3 regions of the Burkholderia cepacia complex sp. TUM26381 genome follow, and region 1 is predicted to be linked to each of the others. Evidence: predicted binding sites of a transcription regulator. Region 1 holds the regulator's gene; each other region holds the start of a gene.

Region 1 (6,258 bases):
TATTGCCTTGCGGCAGATTCGACAAATCAGGCGGGCGCTCGCCCGGATTGCCGCGCGGCGGCAATCCGCTCATCAGCGCGGCCACGCCCTCCGGGGTCGCGTACGCATCGACCAGCGGGCCGATCAACGCGGACCCGATCAGCGCGCCGATCACCGCAAACGGGTTGTTCTTCTTCACAGCGTCGATCCGGCGCATCAACTCTTCCGTGACCTGCTGTTTGAGGCTGATGCGTAGCGACGGAAAATCGACATACTCGCTAATCGCCTGCGCATCTCGCGCATCGATCGCCGATTTCAGGCGACCGAGCGCGACGTACGGCGACGCGTACGCATAGCCGATCGCCGCAATGACGACGACGATCAGCGCGACGATCAGCAGGGGCTTGAGTCGCCATGCGCGGCTCGGCGATCCAGTCACGTTGCCTCCGGTGCGGGGATGTTCCGCAATCAGAGACCGCCCGGCGTAGCCGATCGTTCCTCCGCGATGCAGCGATCGATCATCCGGCACACGGCATCGATCGTGCCGACCATGATCAGGCGCGACCGGCCGTGATAGACGCGCACCGGTGCGCGACGCGCGGGTTCCGCGTGATTCAGGCCGGCGTTCAGCGATACCCGGGCGAACGCGGGGAGCGCTGACGGCAGCAGGGACGCCTGCCGTTCGACTGCGACTTCTTCTTGCACGGGCGCGGCCGCGGACAGCGGTGCGCAGGGCGTGCGGCCGCGCAGATGACGCAGGCGGCCGAATTGACGGAAAGGCAGCAGACGGGCAAGGCGTTCCATGATGTTCTCCTCAGCGAGACGGAATGTCAGAGTTCGCCCGAGCGGATCAGCCCGACGGCGATGCCTTCCAGCGCGAATTCGGCGCTGCCGGCCTTGACGAAGATGTTTTCGTAATCCGGGTTCTCCGCGATCAGCTCGAGACCGCCCGGCCGGCGCATCAGGCGCTTGACCGTGACGTCGTCGCCGAGACGCGCGACGATGATCTGGCCATCCTTCGCTTCCGTGCGCTTCTGCACGGCGAGGAGATCGCCATCGAGGATGCCGGCGTCGCGCATCGACAGGCCGCGCACCTTCAGCAGGTAGTCGGGCTTGCTCGTGAACAACGCGGGATCGCATGCGTAGTGCTGCGAGATGTGCTCCTGCGCGAGGATCGGGCTACCGGCTGCGACGCGGCCGACGAGCGGCAGCGACAACTGCATCAGGCCGGCGTGCGGCAACGTGAACTGGTGCGGGGCATCTTCGATGCCGAGCAGGCGGATGCCGCGCGACGCGCCGGCCGCCAGCTCGATCACGCCTTTGCGCGCCAGCGCGCGCAGGTGCTCCTCGGCCGCATTTGGCGAGCTGAAACCCAGTTCGGCCGCGATCTCGGCGCGGGTGGGCGGGAATCCGGAGCGCTCGATCGCGCGACGGATCAAGTCGAACACTTGCTGCTGACGGGCGGTGAGTTTGGTCATGGCTCAACTGTATGGATAGACAGTGAGCTGTATTTTTATACAGTACTTCGCGAATTTCAAGTGTTACGTGAGGTTCGACGCGATCACGCCGGTTCCGGCGTGATTTCGCGACGTCCGGACGGCGGTTTATCTGCCGCAACCGTCCATCCCGTCTGCGTTAGCACTTTTGAGTATTAAAAAATGAAGAACGATTATTTTTAATCATGTAACCCGTTCGTTAGACTGGCCCGACATCGCAACACCGACAACACTGGAGAACCAAGGATGGCGAAGCGCAATACGGGGCTGGTGGGCGGAGTGGGCCGCCTGATCGCAACACTCGCGCTGGGCGCGGCGGCGGCGCTGGGCGTCGCGACGCATGCCCAGGCCGATACGACGTTCCTGAACGTGTCGTACGACCCGACGCGCGAGCTGTATCAGGACTTCAACCAGGCGTTTGGCAAGGAGTGGAAGGCGAAGACGGGCGAGACCGTGAACTTCAAGCAGTCGCACGGCGGGTCGGGCGCGCAGGCGCGTTCGGTGCTCGACGGCCTGCAGGCAGACGTCGTCACGCTGGCGCTCGCGTATGACATCGACGCGCTCGCGAACAAGGGGCTCGTCAACAAGGACTGGCAGAAGCGCCTGCCCGACAACGCGTCGCCGTACACGTCGACGATCGTGTTCCTGGTGCGCAAGGGCAACCCGAAAGGGATCAAGGACTGGGACGACCTGACCAAGCCGGGCATCTCGATCGTCACGCCGAACCCGAAGACGTCGGGCGGCGCGCGCTGGAACTACCTGGCCGCATGGGCGTACGCGGTGCACAAGCCGGGCGGCAACGAGCAGACGGCCAAGGAATTCGTCACGAAGCTCTACAAGAACGCAGGCGTGCTCGATTCGGGCGCGCGAGGCGCGACGACGAGCTTCGTGCAGCGCGGGATCGGCGACGTGCTGATCGCATGGGAGAACGAGGCATTCCTGTCGGTGAAGGAATTCGGTACCGACAAGTTCGAGATCGTCGTGCCGTCGGTGAGCATCCTGGCCGAGCCGCCCGTCGCGGTGGTCGACAAGGTGGTCGACAAGAAGGGCACGCGCAAGCTGGCCGACGCGTACCTGAACTTCCTGTACAGCCCGCAGGGCCAGGAAATCGCGGCGCGCAACTACTACCGGCCGCGTTCGAAGAACGTGCCGGCGGAACTGACGAAGCAGTTCCCGAAGCTGAAGCTGTACACGGTCGACGACACGTTCGGCGGCTGGACGAGTGCGCAGAAGACGCATTTCGCGGACGGCGGCGTGTTCGACTCGATCTACAAGCCGCAGTAACGCCATAACGACAGCGGCGCGCCACGACAGCGCGCCGCATCCCCGATTGGCCGCCGGCGCGATTCACTGCGCCGGCGTTTGCGTCGGACCCATGAGCAGCATCGACCCAGCAAGAGCATCCGATGACGACGTACACCTTTCGCAAGCCGAGCGCGCTGCCCGGTTTCGGCGTGACGCTCGGCATCACGGTGGCCTATTTGAGCCTCGTGGTGCTGATCCCGCTCGCCGCCACGTTCCTGAAGACCGCGACGCTGTCGTGGGACCAGTTCGTCACCGCCGTCACGTCGCCGCGCGTGCTCGCGTCGTACCGGCTGACGTTCACGTCCGCACTTGGCGGCGCGCTGATCAACGCCGTGTTCGGCTTCCTCGTCGCGTGGGTGCTCGTGCGCTACACGTTCCCGTTCAAGCGCCTCGTCGATGCGATCGTCGACCTGCCGTTCGCGCTGCCGACGTCGGTCGCCGGCATTTCGCTCGCGGCCGTCTACGCGACCAATGGCTGGGTCGGCCAGTATCTCGCGCCGCTCGGCATCAAGATCGCGTTCACGCCGGCCGGCGTGCTGGTCGCGCTGACCTTCATCGGGCTGCCGTTCGTCGTGCGTACCGTGCAGCCGGTGCTCGAGGATTTCGAGCGCGAGCAGGAAGAAGCGGCCGCGTGCCTCGGCGCGTCGCGCTGGCTGACGTTCCGCCGCGTCGTGCTGCCGGCCGTGCTGCCGGCGCTCCTCACCGGTTTCGCGCTCGCGTTCGCGCGTGCGCTCGGCGAATATGGCTCGGTGATCTTCATTGCCGGCAACGTGCCGATGAAATCCGAGATCACGTCGCTGCTGATCATCACGAAGCTCGAGCAGTACGACTACGCGGGCGCGACCGCGCTGGCGGTCGTGATGCTGGTCGTGTCGTTCCTGATGCTGCTGCTGATCAATACGCTGCAGTGGTATCTGCAGCGCCGCACGAGCAAGGGCGCCAGCGGCCCCGCGCCCGCCACCGTCACCGCCGTCGCGGCAGGAGGCCAGCAATGAGCCAGGAGGCCACCGTCGTGCTGAAAACCCCGTCGCCGGCCGCGCGGGCCGCGAAACGGCTCGACCCCGTCAGCGAGTCGCGCGTCGTGCGCTGGCTGCTCACCGGCATCGCGCTGGCGTTCCTCGCGTTCTTCCTCGTCGTGCCGCTCGCCGCGGTGTTCGTCGAGGCGCTGCGCAAGGGCGTCGGCTTCTATCTCGAATCGCTGGCCGATCCCGATGCGTGGTCGGCGATCAAGCTGACGCTGACCGTCGCCGTGATCGCGGTGCCGCTGAATCTCGTGTTCGGCGTGTGCGCGTCGTGGGCGATCGCGAAGTTCGAATTCCGCGGCAAGGCGCTGCTGACGACGCTGATCGACCTGCCGTTCTCGGTGTCGCCGGTGATCTCGGGCCTCGTGTACGTGCTGCTGTTCGGCGCGCAGGGCTGGCTCGGGCCGTGGCTGCAGGATCACGACGTGCAGATCATCTTTGCGGTGCCGGGCATCGTGCTCGCGACGATCTTCGTCACGTTCCCGTTCGTCGCGCGCGAACTGATTCCGCTGATGCAGGCGCAAGGCACCGACGAGGAAGAAGCCGCGCGCGTGCTCGGCGCGTCGGGCTGGCAGATCTTCCGCCGCGTGACGCTGCCGAACGTGAAGTGGGGCCTGCTGTACGGCGTGATCCTGTGCAATGCGCGCGCGATGGGTGAATTCGGCGCGGTGTCGGTCGTGTCGGGCCATATCCGCGGCCAGACCGACACGATGCCGCTGCACGTCGAGATCCTGTACAACGAATACAACTTCGCGGCCGCATTCGCGGTGGCGTCGGTGCTGGCGCTGCTCGCGCTCGTCACGCTCGCGCTGAAGCTGATCGCCGAGCGTCACCTCGCCGCCGAACTGGCCGGCGCGCGTGACGCCGTTCCCGCACATGCCGGCCCCGTCGCCGCCGTTTCGTCGAAATCGTAAAGAGGCAACCAGAATGGGTATCACCGTCCGTAACCTTCAGAAGCGCTTCGGCGATTTCACCGCGCTCGACAACGTGTCGCTCGATTTTCCGCCGGGAGAGCTGGTCGCGCTGCTCGGGCCGTCCGGCTGCGGCAAGACCACGCTGCTGCGCGTGATCGCGGGCCTCGAGCACGCGGACGCCGGCCAGGTCGTGTTGCAAGGGCTCGACGTCGCGTCGGTCGGCGCGCGCGACCGCCAGGTCGGCTTCGTGTTCCAGCACTACGCGCTGTTCCGTCACATGACCGTATTCGAGAACGTCGCGTTCGGGCTGCGCGTGAAGCCGCGCCGCGAGCGGCCGTCGGAAGCCGTGATTCGCGACAAGGTGCACGAATTGCTGAAGCTCGTGCAGCTCGACTGGCTCGCGCAGCGCTATCCGTCCGAGCTGTCGGGCGGCCAGCGCCAGCGCATCGCGCTGGCCCGCGCGCTCGCGGTCGAGCCGAAGGTGCTGCTGCTCGACGAGCCGTTCGGCGCGCTCGACGCAAAGGTGCGCAAGGAGCTGCGCGGCTGGTTGCGCCGGCTGCACGACGACCTGCACATCTCGACGATCTTCGTCACGCACGACCAGGAGGAGGCGCTGGAAGTCGCGGATCGCATCGTCGTGCTGAACCGCGGCCACGTCGAGCAGGTCGGCAGCCCGCAGGACGTCTACGATCATCCGCAGAGCGCGTTCGTGTACGAGTTTCTCGGCGCGGCCAACCGGCTGCCGGGCACGGTGGCCGGGCGTGGCTTCGTTGCCGAGGGCGCGGCTGCGCCGATCGCGGTCGACGCCGATTTCGCGGGCCCCGCGAATGCCTATGTGCGGCCGCACGATCTGCAGCTGTGGCCGGCGGGCGAAGGGCATCGCGACGGCATCGCGGTGGACGTGCGCCGCGTGATCCCGCTCGGCGGGTCGGTGCGCGTGGAGCTCGAGGCGCGCGCGGGCGGTGCGCTCGAGGCGGAGCTCGATCGCGACGCATGGCGTGCGCTGTCGCTGCAGGTCGGTGACGGTGCGACGGCCGTGCCGCGCGCGGTGCGTGTGTTTCCCGCGCATTGACGAGAAAATGCAGGGCAGGGGGCGGAACAGGCTCCAGATCGACAATCAAACAACGACAGCCTAAGAGGCATACCCATGAATTTTCAGCAATTGCGGTTCGTGCGCGAAGCGGTGCGCCAGAACATGAACCTGACGGAAGTCGCGAACGTGCTGTACACGTCGCAGTCGGGCGTGTCGAAGCAGATCAAGGATCTCGAGGATGAACTGGGCGTCGACATCTTCATCCGGCGCGGCAAGCGGCTGACGGGGCTCACGGAGCCCGGCAAGGCCGTGCACCAGTTGATCGAGCGGATGCTGCTCGACGCGGAGAACCTGCGCCGCGTCGCGCGCCAGTTCGCCGACCAGGACAGTGGCCACCTCGTCGTCGCGACGACGCACACGCAGGCGCGCTATGCGCTGCCGAAGGTGATCCGGCAGTTCACCGACGTGTTCCCGAAGGTGCATCTGGCGCTGCGCCAGGGCAGCCCGCA
Region 2 (6,258 bases), 1.3 Mb from region 1:
GCGGGAGCGGTCGTGTGCGTCGAACGATTCGCCGTCGTCGAACGGGTCGTCCGGCGCGGCAATCTCAAACGAAACGAGGGCATCATCGGATGCCCTCGTCGCGGTGCGGTTCGCGGCATGGCTGCCTGCAACCCGCCGGCCGGCGCCCGAGGATCCGGCTCGCCGGCCAGAGCGACCCGCCGCTTCGGGCGCGTCGCTCTCTTCCGGCTCGCCAGCCTGACCTCGGCGCGCAACCATCACTCTTCTTCGTCCATCGCCTCGGCTTCGTGGCTCACGCCATCGGGCATGCTGACGACACCGAGCGATTCGCGGATGCGGTTCTCGATCTCGCGTGCGATTTCCGGATTTTCGCGCAGGAATTCACGCGCGTTGTCCTTGCCCTGGCCGATCTTCTCGCCGTTATAGCTGTACCAGGCGCCCGCCTTGTCGACGATCTTCGCCTGCACGCCGAGATCGATGATCTCGCCCTGGCGCGAAATGCCTTCGCCATACAGGATGTCGAAGATCGCTTCGCGGAACGGCGGCGATACCTTGTTCTTGACGACCTTCACACGGGTTTCGTTGCCGATCACCTCGTCGTTCTTCTTGATCGAGCCGATCCGGCGGATGTCGAGACGCACCGACGAGTAGAACTTCAGCGCGTTGCCGCCCGTCGTGGTTTCCGGGTTGCCGAACATCACGCCGATCTTCATCCGGATCTGGTTGATGAAGATCACGAGGCAGTTCGTGCGCTTGATCGTGCCGGTCAGCTTGCGCAGCGCCTGCGACATCAGGCGGGCCTGCAGACCCGGCAGCGAATCGCCCATCTCGCCTTCGATTTCGGCCTTCGGCACGAGCGCCGCGACCGAGTCGATGACAATCATGTCGATCGAGCCCGAGCGCACCAGCGCGTCGGTGATTTCAAGCGCCTGCTCGCCGGTGTCCGGCTGCGAGATCAGCAGCTCCGGCACGTTCACGCCGAGCTTCGCGGCATATTGAACGTCGAGCGCGTGCTCGGCGTCGATGAACGCTGCGGTGCCGCCCAGCTTCTGCAGTTCGGCGATGACCTGCAGCGTGAGCGTGGTTTTACCCGACGATTCCGGACCGTAGATCTCGACGACCCGGCCACGCGGCAGGCCGCCGACGCCTAGTGCGATATCAAGACCCAGCGAGCCCGTGGAGACGACCTGGATATTCTCGGCCGCCTCGCCGTCGCCCATGCGCATGATCGACCCTTTGCCGAACTGCTTCTCGATCTGCGCGAGTGCGGCCGCCAGCGCCTTGCTCTTCTCGGCGGTCATCCCGGAGCCCTTCTTGCTATCTTCCATGAATCGTCCTTTGCTATGATGAGCAGCGTCTGTTAGAGGCGCGCCCGCTTTCAAGCGCCGCCGAATGCAGACACTGTATAAAAAAACAGTAGTTTATGCAAGCCCGCAATTCAGGGCGTTGTACACGAATAACTCCGGAGACAGCCGCGTCGGCGCGAATGCCCCGCCGGCCATCGGTCAGCAACATGCGAATCCTCATCGCCGAAGATGACAGCATACTCGCGGACGGACTCACCCGGTCACTCCGCCAATCGGGCTATGCGGTCGACCACGTGAAGAGCGGCGTCGATGCCGATACGGCGCTGTCGATGCAGACTTTCGACCTGCTGATCCTCGATCTCGGGCTGCCGAAAATGTCCGGGCTCGACGTGCTCAAGCGCCTGCGCGCGCGCAATTCCAACCTCCCCGTGCTGATCCTGACCGCCGCCGACAGCGTCGACGAACGCGTGAAGGGGCTCGACCTCGGCGCCGACGACTACATGGCCAAGCCGTTCGCGCTCAACGAGCTCGAGGCGCGCGTGCGCGCGCTGACCCGGCGCGGCGCGGGCGGCGGCCCGACCGTCGTGCGGCACGGCTCGCTCGCATTCGACCAGGTCGGCCGCATCGCGTATGCGAACGATCACGTGCTCGATCTCTCCGCGCGCGAACTCGGCCTGCTCGAAGTGCTGCTGCAGCGGATCGGCCGGCTCGTGTCGAAGGAGCAGCTCGTCGATCACCTGTGCGAATGGGGCGAGGAAGTCAGCAACAACGCGATCGAAGTCTACGTGCACCGGCTGCGCAAGAAGATCGAGCCGAGCGGTGTGCGGATCTCGACCGTGCGCGGCCTCGGCTATTGCCTCGAGAAGGTCGCGCCCGCCGCGCCGGCCGACGCGACAGCGCCCCAGCCCGCGGTGGCCGGCACGCCGCTGCGCTGACACCGGGCGTCGCCGCGATGGCCACGCCGGCCCACTCCCGCCCCCCGACCGGCGCACCGTCGTCGGCCGCCGACGAAGCGCGCGACGCGCGCTACGAGAACCCGTTCGCGCCGCCCGACGAAACCGAATCGCCCGAGGCACCGCGCCCGCGCTCGCTGTTCGGCGAAATCCTCGACTGGATGCTCGCGCCGCTGCTGCTGCTGTGGCCGATGAGCATCGCCGTCACCTACCTCGTCGCGAAGACGATCGCGAACAGCCCGTTCGACCGCGCGCTCGAAACCAACGCGTACGTGCTCGCCCGGCAGATCCATCCGGTGAACGGCGTCGCCGAGCTGACGCTGCCGGAGCAGACGCGCGACTTCCTGCGCGCGGACAACGTCGACAGCGTTTACTTCCAGGTGCTCGGCACGCGCGGCGAACTGGTCGCGGGCGAAGCCGACATGCCGCTGCCGCGCGACGAGGACCGCCCGCCGCCGGGCGTCGTCGTGTTCCGCGACGACCTGCTGCGCGGCAACGACGTGCGCGTCGCGTATACGACGGTCGCACTGCCGCAATCGGGCGGCACGCAGCCCGTGCTCGTGCAAGTCGGCGAAACGCTCGACAAGCGCAACGCGCTCGCGAACGACATCATCAAGGGCGTGATCCTGCCGCAGTTCGTGATCCTGCCGCTCGCGATCCTGCTCGTGTGGTTCGGGCTGTCGCGCGGGCTCGCGCCGCTCAACGCGCTGCAGGCGCACATCCGCGCGCGGCGGCCCGACGACCTGTCGCCCGTCGAGGCGCAGCGCGCGCCGCCCGAGATCGAGCCGCTCGTCACGTCGTTCAACGACCTGCTCGCGCGTCTCGAACAGAACATGGCGCTGCAGAAGCGCTTCATCGCCGACGCCGCGCACCAGATGAAAACGCCGCTCGCGGGCCTGCGCACGCAGGCCGAGTTCGCGCTGCGCCACCCGGTCCCGCCGGACGTGCAGCGCTCGCTCGAACAGATCGCGACCAGTTCCGAGCAGGCCGCGCGGCTCGTCACGCAATTGCTGGCGCTCGCGCGTGCCGAGAACCGCGCGAGCGGGCTCACGTTCGAACCGGTCGAGATCGCCGCGCTTGCACGGCGCGCGGTGCGCGACTGGGTGCAGGCCGCGCTCGCGAAGCGGATGGATCTCGGCTACGAGGGGCCGCCCGACGACGCACCGCTCGACGTCGACGGCAATCCGGTGATGCTGCGCGAAATGCTCGGCAACCTGATCGACAACGCGATCCGCTACACGCCCGAAGGCGGCCGCATCACCGTGCGCGTGCATGCCGACCCGGCGGCGCGGTTCGTGCATCTCGAAGTCGAGGATACGGGCCCCGGCATCCCGGCCGCCGAACGCGAGCGCGTCGTCGAGCGCTTCTACCGGATCCTCGGCCGCGAAGGCGACGGCAGCGGCCTCGGGCTCGCGATCGTGCGCGAGATCGCCACACAGCACGGCGGCACGCTGACGCTCGACGATCACGTCTACCAGCGCACGCCGCGCCTTGCCGGCACGCTCGTGCGCGTCAGCCTGCCGCTGACCGGTACGGCCCCGGATTAACCCTGACTCACGTGTCCGCGGCCCGGCGCAATTGCGTCGAAACCGGCAATTTACCGGGTGTTCACGGCATGATCGACACCAGAAGCAGCCGATTCGGCGCGGGTTAACGCGCAGTCGTTTTGTACGCGCGAGTCAGTCCGCCGTAAGTTTCCATGCCAATAATCGTCGACAGGCCCGCCCACCCAAGGCGGCCGCACATCTATATCAAGGGACTTGGAGACGATTCATGGCAACGTTAGGCGGGCAAATTTCGCACTCGCCGATGACGGGCGAAGAGAAGAAGGTGATCTTCGCGTCGTCGCTCGGCACCGTGTTCGAGTGGTACGACTTTTACCTGGCCGGTTCACTCGCGGCCTACATCAGCAAGAGTTTCTTTTCCGGCGTCAATCCGACCGCCGCGTTCATCTTCACGCTGCTCGGTTTTGCCGCCGGCTTCGCGGTGCGGCCGTTCGGCGCGATCGTGTTCGGCCGGCTCGGCGACATGGTCGGCCGCAAGCACACATTCCTCGTGACGATCGTGATCATGGGCGTCTCGACGTTCGTGGTCGGCTTCCTGCCCGGCTACGCGTCGATCGGCATCGCCGCGCCGGTGATCTTCATCGCGATGCGGCTGCTGCAGGGCCTCGCGCTCGGCGGCGAGTACGGCGGCGCGGCGACCTACGTCGCCGAACATGCGCCGGCGAACCGTCGCGGCTTCTATACCGCATGGATCCAGACGACCGCCACGCTCGGCCTGTTCCTGTCGCTGCTCGTGATCCTCGGCGTGCGTACGTTCATCGGCGAGGAAGCATTCGGCAGCTGGGGCTGGCGCGTGCCGTTCGTCGCGTCGATCCTGCTGCTCGCGGTGTCGGTGTGGATCCGGATGCAGCTGAACGAATCGCCGGTGTTCCTGCGCATCAAGGCGGAAGGCAAGACGTCGAAGGCGCCGCTGACCGAAGCGTTCGGCCAGTGGAAGAACCTGAAGATCGTGATCCTCGCGCTCGTCGGCCTGACGGCCGGCCAGGCCGTCGTGTGGTACACGGGCCAGTTCTACGCGCTGTTCTTCCTCACGCAGACGCTGAAGGTCGACGGTGCCAGCGCGAACATCCTGATCGCGATCGCCCTGCTGATCGGCACGCCGTTCTTCCTGTTCTTCGGTTCGCTGTCGGACAAGATCGGCCGCAAGCCGATCATCCTCGCGGGCTGCCTGATCGCGGCGCTGACGTACTTTCCGCTGTTCAAGGCGCTCACGCACTACGCGAACCCGCAGCTCGAGCTCGCGACGCAGAAGGCGCCGATCACGGTCGTCGCCGACCCGGCCACCTGCTCGTTCCAGTTCAACCCGGTGGGCACGTCGAAGTTCACCAGCTCGTGCGACATCGCGAAGAGCGCGCTCTCGAAGGCCGGCCTGAACTACGAGAACGTCGCGGCGCCGGCCGGCACGCAGGCCGAGATCAAGGTCGGCGACACGGTGATCCAGACCTACGACGGCAAGGCGACCGACGCGAAGGCGCAGGGCGCGGCGTTCGACAAGACGCTCGCGTCGACGCTGAAGGGAGCCGGCTACCCGGCGAAGGCTGATCCGGCGCAACTCAACTGGCCAATGACGATCGTGATCCTGACGATCCTCGTGATCTACGTGACGATGGTCTACGGCCCGATCGCGGCGATGCTGGTCGAGATGTTCCCGACACGGATCCGCTACACGTCGATGTCGCTGCCCTATCACATCGGCAACGGCTGGTTCGGCGGCTTCCTGCCGGCGACCGCGTTCGCGATCGTCGCGGCGAAGGGCGACATCTATTCGGGGCTCTGGTATCCGATCGTGATCGCGCTGGCCACGTTCGTGATCGGCCTGCTGTTCGTCAAGGAGACGAAGGACTCGAACATCTACGCGCAGGATTGAGGTTGTACGGGCGGGCGGGAAGCGGTTGCCGGACGGTCGTTCCGGCGGCCGGCAACCCGCCCCCACCTCCAGGTCGCCGTGGACCCACTGGCAACTTTTTTCACGGAAGATGGAAAAAGCTGTTGACAGCCCGGCGGTATGTCTACATAATTTGATTCTTCACGGCGAATTAGCTCAGTCGGTTAGAGCGACGGAATCATAATCCGCAGGTCCGGGGTTCGAATCCCTGATTCGCCACCAAATGCGAAAAGCCGCTGTTTCGAAAGAAACAGCGGCTTTTTTCATTGCTCCTCAAAATCACCCGTGCTCCGCGAGCGGCATGCGGCGTCAGCACCCGTTACTTCCGCCCGGCCTCGTCGCGCAGCCCTACGCCGCCACCGCCGCCTTTTCCTGCACCTTCCCGCGCCAGTTCTCCCCGCCCTCCAGCGACGGCGTCGACTCGAACACCTCGGCAATCCAGTCGGCAAACACGCGCACCTTCTGCGACAAATGGCGGTTGTGCGGATAAACGATCGAGATCGGCTTCGGCTTCGGATTGCAGTCCGGCAGCACCTCGACCAGCGAGCCGTCGAGCAGGTTCGGCAGCA
Region 3 (6,258 bases), 1.5 Mb from region 1:
GTAATCGCCGAAGCCCTTGATCTGCTCGAAGATCTGTTCGGCGAATTCGGGCGGATAGTCGCGCTCCCGCATCCCGTCGACGATCCTGCGGTGGTACTGCTCGAGATTGCCCTTGCGCTTCCATGCGGCCATCGCGCGACGCAGCTGGTCGGCTTCGCCGGGCGTGAAGCCGGCTGCGATCATCGCCACCTGCATCACCTGCTCCTGGAAGATCGGCACCCCTTGCGTACGTTCGAGCGCCGGCTTCAGATCTTCCTTTGGATAACTGACCTTTTCGATACCCTGGCGCCGTTTCAGATAAGGATGCACGGCCCCGCCCTGGATCGGCCCCGGCCGCACGATCGCGACCTCGATCACCAGGTCGTAATACGTGCGCGGCTGCAGGCGCGGCAGCATCGACATCTGCGCGCGCGATTCGATCTGGAACACGCCGACCGTATCGGCGCGGCAGATCATGTCGTAGGTCGCCTCATCGTCCTGCGGAATGTGTTTCAGCGTGAACGGCTCGCCGTCCGGCTCCGGCGGCCCGCGCCACGCGGTGCGCATGTCGAACGCGCGATGCAGCGCCGACAGCATGCCAAGTGCGAGCACGTCGACCTTCATCAGCCCGAGCGCCTCGAGATCGTCCTTGTCCCACTGGATCACGCGCCGCCCGTCCATCGCGGCGTTCTCGACCGGCACGAGCCGCGTGAGCTTGCCGCGGCTGATCACGAAACCGCCCGAGTGCTGCGACAGGTGGCGCGGAAAGTTGAGCAGCCGCGCGGCGAGTTGGGCCCACGCCTGGATGAGCGGCGTCTGCGGATCGAGCCCGATCGTCGAGAATTGCTGCAGCAGGTCGCGGCTGCCGTCGAACCAGCGATGCCCTTTCGCAACACGGTCGATCAGCATCGGATCGACACCGAGCGCCTTGCCGGTTTCGCGCAGCACGCCGCGCGGGCGATAGGTCGACACGGCTGCCGCAAGCGCCGCGCGGGTGTGCCCGTATTTTTTGTAGATATGCTGGATCACCTCTTCCCGGCGCTGATGCTCGAAATCGACGTCGATATCGGGCGGCTCGCCGCGCTCCGCGCTGATGAAGCGTTCGAACAGCATGGTGCTCTGCTCGGGATTCACCTCGGTGATGCCGAGGCAGTAGCAGACGACCGAGTTCGCGGCCGAGCCTCGGCCCTGGCACAGAATGTTCTGGCTGCGCGCGTATTTGACGATGTCGTAGACGGTCAGGAAGAACGGCTCGTAGCGCAGCTTCTCGATCAACGCCAACTCGTAGTCGATCCGCTCCTGCACGTGCCCGGGTATCTTTCCGGCGTAACGTTGAAGTGCGCCGTCCCGAGTCTCCTGTTTGAGATAGCTCGTCGGCGTATGCCCCTTCGGCACGATCTCGTCGGGATACTCGTAGCGAAGCGAGCTGAGTTCGAAATCGCACGCATCGAGAATCGCGCACGTCTCCGCGATCTCTTCCGCCGAGTACAACTGCCCGATGCGCTGTCGCAAACGCAGATGCTGTTCCGCATTCGGCGCAAGCGCATACCCGCACTCTGAAACCGGCATGCCGACGCGGATCGCCGTCATCACGTCCTGCAGCTCCTTGCACGAGCGCCGGTGCATCGTCACGTCGCCCAGCGCAACGACACGCACCCCACGCCGTTCGCCGGCCGCACGAATCTCCTCGCGCTGCGCACCGTCCAGCGCCCGCTGCAACTGCACGAGCCCGAGCCGCGCACGTTCGCCGAACGTCGTGCGAAACCACGCGACCTGGGCCTCGAGCACGTCCGCACGCACCGGGTACGCGGGCACGAGAATCGCGAAGCAATCGGGCATGCCGCGCAAGTGGGCAAACTCCGCAGGCGGCGCCGACAACATCCTCGACGTCAGCGTGTAGGTACCCTTCGGCGCTTCCATCCTCCGCCACGAAATCAGTTCGGAAAGATTGCCGTACCCCTCGCGATTCTGCGCAAGCAACACGAGCCCGAACGCACCGGGGCCCGGGTCGTGGCCGGGCGCGACGTCATCCGGCGTGACGTCGAAATACGAACCGATGATGAGCGGCAGCCCTTTCGCCTGCGCTGCGACGTGCATGCGCGGCGCGCCGGCGAGCGAGCATTCGTCGGTGATCGCGATTCCGCGATAGCCGAGATCGAATGCGCGCTCGACCAGTTCTTCCGCATGCGACGCACCATGCAGAAACGAAAAGTTCGAACGGCAGAACAACTCCGCGTAATCGGGCAACCAGCTGAATTCCGCAACCATCTCCGTTCACCCGAACAAGCCGTGCAGGAACCAGTGCGGCTCGGACTCGCTCCCCGCCCGCTCCCTGAACACCCAATAGCACGCCCCGGCTTCGTCCTGCGCGACGTGATAATCGCGTGCGGCGAGCTGGCCATCGAACCAACCGGCCTCGATCCGCTCCGCCGACGACATCATCCTGAGCGGCGTATGAAATACCGGCCGCTCCCCGCGCATCAGCAACGGCAGCGGCTCGGCCAGCAACCATGCGGGCCTCGGCGGCACCGCGGGCGGCCCGCCGGCCGGCTTGCCGGCCTGCGCATCGAGCGGCAGCCAGCGGTTCGCGGCCTCGGGCCGGTGATCGGCAACCGGCGCCGCACGCAATACGTTCTCCGCGCCGAGTCGCGCGACCAGCAATTCGAACAGCCGCGCACGCGTCTCGCGCGTGCCGCCCGGCTCGGGGAAAAGATCGTCGGCCGGTGGCGCGACCGATTCGACGCGCGTCGCCTTCAGGCGCACCGCGATCACCGCCGCCGGCAACTCGACGCGTGCGAGCCGCTCGCCGAGCAGCCGCATGAAGTGCACCTCGTCGCGCACCGGCGCGGCGAATGCGAGCTCGAGCGGCGTCGGCGGCACGGCCTGGCGGCCGCGCTCGTGCTCAAGATCGAACGTCATCGCGGCCAGCGACAGCTGCCGCGCAGCCAGCCAGCCGCAGAGCTGAACGACGAGCCGGTGCGCGGCGAACAGCACGGCTTCCGCGTATTCGACGCGCTCCGGCAATTCGAGCCGCACGTCGAACACGGGCGGCACCGCCATCCACGCCAGCGGCTCGACCGCGTCGCCGTACGCGCGATCGAGCGCGGCCAGCAGCGCGGGGCCGCAACGGCGCTGCAGCCCCGCGCGCGGCAGGCCGCGCAGATCGGCGAGCGTGCGGCAGCCGAGGCCGTCGAACCAGCCCGCATACGGACGCGCATCGGGCAGCAGCACGCAGGGCAGCCGGTCGAGCGAGCGGACGAGCGAAGCCGTGCGCGCGACGCGGCGCCGGATGCGCGCCCGCGCCGACGTGCGCGCGAGCAGCCACGCGCCGCCTCCGGTCGGCGCGGCGGACAGGCGCGCCGCATAGCCGAGCGCCGCGAGCGTCGCGCGCACCTGGCGGCACAGCGACGGCAGGCCGCCGAACAGGCGCAGGCTCGGACCGACGTCGACGAGCAGCGTGGCTTCGTCGTCGAGCGCGACGCACGGCGAGAATCGCAGCAACGCGAGCGCGACCGCGCGCAGCGCATCGGCCTCGCGCGCGGGATCGCGTTCGACGAGCTGCGTCTCGGGCGCAAGTGTGAGCACGCCGCCGCGCTTCATGCCCGCGCGCACGCCCTGCCGCTGCGCGGCCGCATCGGCGATCAGCACGACACCCTGCTCGAGCACCGCGCAGCCCGCGCCGCCGGCCGCTGCGTCAGACGGCGGCGGGGCGCACACGTCGAGCGGCAGGCGCGGCAGATGGATGCCGAGCAAGACGCGCATAGCGGCTCTCCACGATGGGCGACGGCAGGTCGAGCACGAGCGGCTCGCTGCGCGCGGGCCCGCGACGCTTGACGATGTCGAGCGACACGCCGCCCGGCACGGGATACAGCGCGACGCGCAACACCGCGGGCGACGGCTGCCGCGCGGCCGACAGCGGGCGCAGCATCACGAACAGCGTGTCGCCCGTGCGCGCGGCCGCGAGATGCAGGCGCCGCAGCGCATCGGGCCGCGCGTCCTGCCAGAGCAGCAGCGCGCCGCAACAGCCGGTTCTGAGCGCCTGCTCGGCGGCCCACAGCGCATCCGTACGGCTGCCGGCGCGCAACCACAGCAGCGCGTCGGCCGGCACCCCGAGGCTGGCGAGCGCGGTTGCATGCGGCGATTGCGGCGGCGCGACGAGCGCGAGCGGACGCCGGGCGCTGACGGTGCGGGCAAGCGCGGGCGCGAGCAGCCGCATCTCGCCGCAGCCCGGCTGCGCGGCCAGCAGTTCGACGAGCCCGCCGACCGGCCAGCCCCCGCCCGGCAGCTCGGCCGACAGCGGCGCGAAGCCGGTCTCGATCGTGCGCGGGCCGCCGCGCGCGAGCTGCGAGCCGCGCCAGAGCGACGGATGAAGGGATTCGGGAGAAATGGAGGATGCGAGCATGACGCCACCCACAACTGTATGGATATACAGTATATGGCAATGCGCCCGCGTCGCACAGCACCGGTGCGTAACCGGTTTTCATCAGAGGAAAAACGACGGGAAAGCCGGCGCGGCCGTCATGTTACGCCGCGCCGGAGCGGGCGTGGCCGGATCGTGTCGCCCGGCGGGCCGGCACACCACCCCGCCGTCAAACCGGCACGATGCGACACCCCGCACCGCGCCGGCCCGCCTGCCGCCCGTCAGCCGAGCAGCAGCGCGTCGTCGTCGAGCTGCTCGTGACGCACCTTCTCGAACATCTGCAGCAGGTCCGGCACGTCGAGGCCCTTGCGCGCGTCGCCCGACACGTCGAGCACGACCTGCCCCTGGTGCAGCATTACCGTACGGTCGCCGTAGTCGAGCGCCTGCCGCATGCTGTGCGTGACCATCATCGTCGTCAGCTTGCTCTCGGCGACGATGCGCGCGGTCAGCTCCAGCACGAACGCGGCCGTCTTCGGGTCGAGCGCGGCCGTGTGCTCGTCGAGCAGCAGGATCCGCGACGGCCGCAGCGACGCCATCAACAGGCTCACGGCCTGCCGCTGGCCGCCGGACAGCAGCCCGATCCGGTCGGTCAGCCGGTTCTCGAGGCCAAGGTTCAGCAGCCGCAACTTGTCGCGGAACAGCTCGCGCGACGGCCGGTCGAGCGCGGCACGGAAACCGCGCCGCACGCCGCGCGCCATCGCGAGCGCCATGTTCTCCTCGATCGTCAGCGCCTCGCAGGTGCCGGCCATCGGATCCTGGAACACGCGCGCGACGAGGTGCGCGCGGTCCCACGCGGCCTTGCGCGTCACATCCGTGCCGTCGATCGCGATACGTCCCGAATCGACGCGCTGATCGCCGCTGACCGCATTGAGGAAGGTCGACTTGCCGGCGCCGTTCGAGCCGATCACCGCGACGAACTGGCCGTCGGGAATCTCGAGCGACAGCCCGCGCAGCGCGCGCGTCTCGATCGGCGTGCCGGGATTGAACGTGAGTTTGAGATCTTGTGCGGACAGCATGTCATGCCCCTCCGTTCTTGCGCGCGAACAGCTTCTTGCGCGTCGCCGGCAGCACCAGCGCGATCGTGACGAGCGCGGCCGTCACGAGGTTCAGGTCCTGCGCCTTCAGGCCGATGAATTCGCTGTTCAGCGCGAGCGCGATGAAGAAGCGGTAGACGATCGCGCCGAGCACGACCGCGAGCGTCGTCAGCACCAGCCGGCGCGCGGGCAGCAGCGTCTCGCCGATGATCACGGCGGCCAGCCCGATCACGATCGTGCCGATCCCCATCGAGATGTCCGAGCCGCCCTGCGTCTGCGCGAACAGCGCGCCCGCGAGCGCGACGAGCGCGTTCGACAGCGCCATCCCGGCGAGCGTCGCGCGGCCGGTCGCGATGCCTTGCGCACGCGCCATCCGCGGGTTCGCGCCGGTCGCGCGCATCGCGAGGCCGAGCTGCGACGAGAAGAACCAGTCGAGGCCGAGCTTCGCGATCACGACGACGATCGCGAGCAGCGCCGGACGCAGCACGTAGTCGGGCATCCAGTCGGGCTGCAGCACGGTGAACAGCGTCGGCTCGGTGATCAGCGGCACGTTCGGCCGGCCCATGATCCGCAGGTTCACCGAGTAGAGCGCGATCATCATCAGGATACTGGCGAGCAGATCCATGATCTTCAGGCGCACGTTCAGCCAGCCGGTGATGAAGCCGGCCACCGCGCCCGCGACGATCGCGATCAGCGTCGACGTGAACGGGTCGTAGCCGGCCGAGATCAGCGTCGCCGCAACGGCGCCGCCGAGCGGAAAGCTGCCGTCGACGGTGAGGTCGGGGAAGTTGAGGATGCGAAACGAGATCAGCACCCCGAGGGCGA

The links. Region 1 encodes LexA, which represses DNA repair genes until DNA is damaged. Its sites were predicted from a motif close to ACTGTATNNNNATACAGT; they were not measured.
Region 2: a site for LexA is predicted at 1,380-1,397, ahead of recA (recombinase RecA). Genes of this name have one in related genera too.
Region 3: a site for LexA is predicted at 4,395-4,412, ahead of imuA (translesion DNA synthesis-associated protein ImuA). Genes of this name have one in related genera too.

The regions. Positions count from the first base shown of each region.
Region 1 covers NZ_CM172006.1:1,726,465-1,732,722, forward strand. The annotation lists gene ACWMMN_RS08160 (DUF2939 domain-containing protein) at 1-418, opposite strand, end outside; gene ACWMMN_RS08165 (hypothetical protein) at 448-783, opposite strand; gene lexA (transcriptional repressor LexA) at 810-1,457, opposite strand; gene ACWMMN_RS08175 (sulfate ABC transporter substrate-binding protein) at 1,722-2,759, shown strand; gene cysT (sulfate ABC transporter permease subunit CysT) at 2,882-3,775, shown strand; gene cysW (sulfate ABC transporter permease subunit CysW) at 3,772-4,716, shown strand; gene ACWMMN_RS08190 (sulfate/molybdate ABC transporter ATP-binding protein) at 4,730-5,788, shown strand; gene ACWMMN_RS08195 (CysB family HTH-type transcriptional regulator) at 5,864-6,258, shown strand, end outside.
Region 2 covers NZ_CM172006.1:2,995,231-3,001,488, forward strand. The annotation lists gene recX (recombination regulator RecX) at 1-237, opposite strand, end outside; gene recA (recombinase RecA) at 237-1,307, opposite strand; gene ACWMMN_RS14090 (response regulator transcription factor) at 1,493-2,221, shown strand; gene ACWMMN_RS14095 (sensor histidine kinase) at 2,239-3,786, shown strand; gene ACWMMN_RS14100 (MFS transporter) at 4,013-5,671, shown strand; tRNA gene ACWMMN_RS14105 (tRNA-Met) at 5,835-5,911, shown strand; gene ACWMMN_RS14110 (LysR family transcriptional regulator) at 6,038-6,258, opposite strand, start outside.
Region 3 covers NZ_CM172006.1:3,203,010-3,209,267, forward strand. The annotation lists gene ACWMMN_RS15030 (error-prone DNA polymerase) at 1-2,247, opposite strand, end outside; gene ACWMMN_RS15035 (Y-family DNA polymerase) at 2,254-3,741, opposite strand; gene imuA (translesion DNA synthesis-associated protein ImuA) at 3,674-4,381, opposite strand; gene ACWMMN_RS15045 (ABC transporter ATP-binding protein) at 4,621-5,415, opposite strand; gene ACWMMN_RS15050 (ABC transporter permease) at 5,417-6,258, opposite strand, start outside.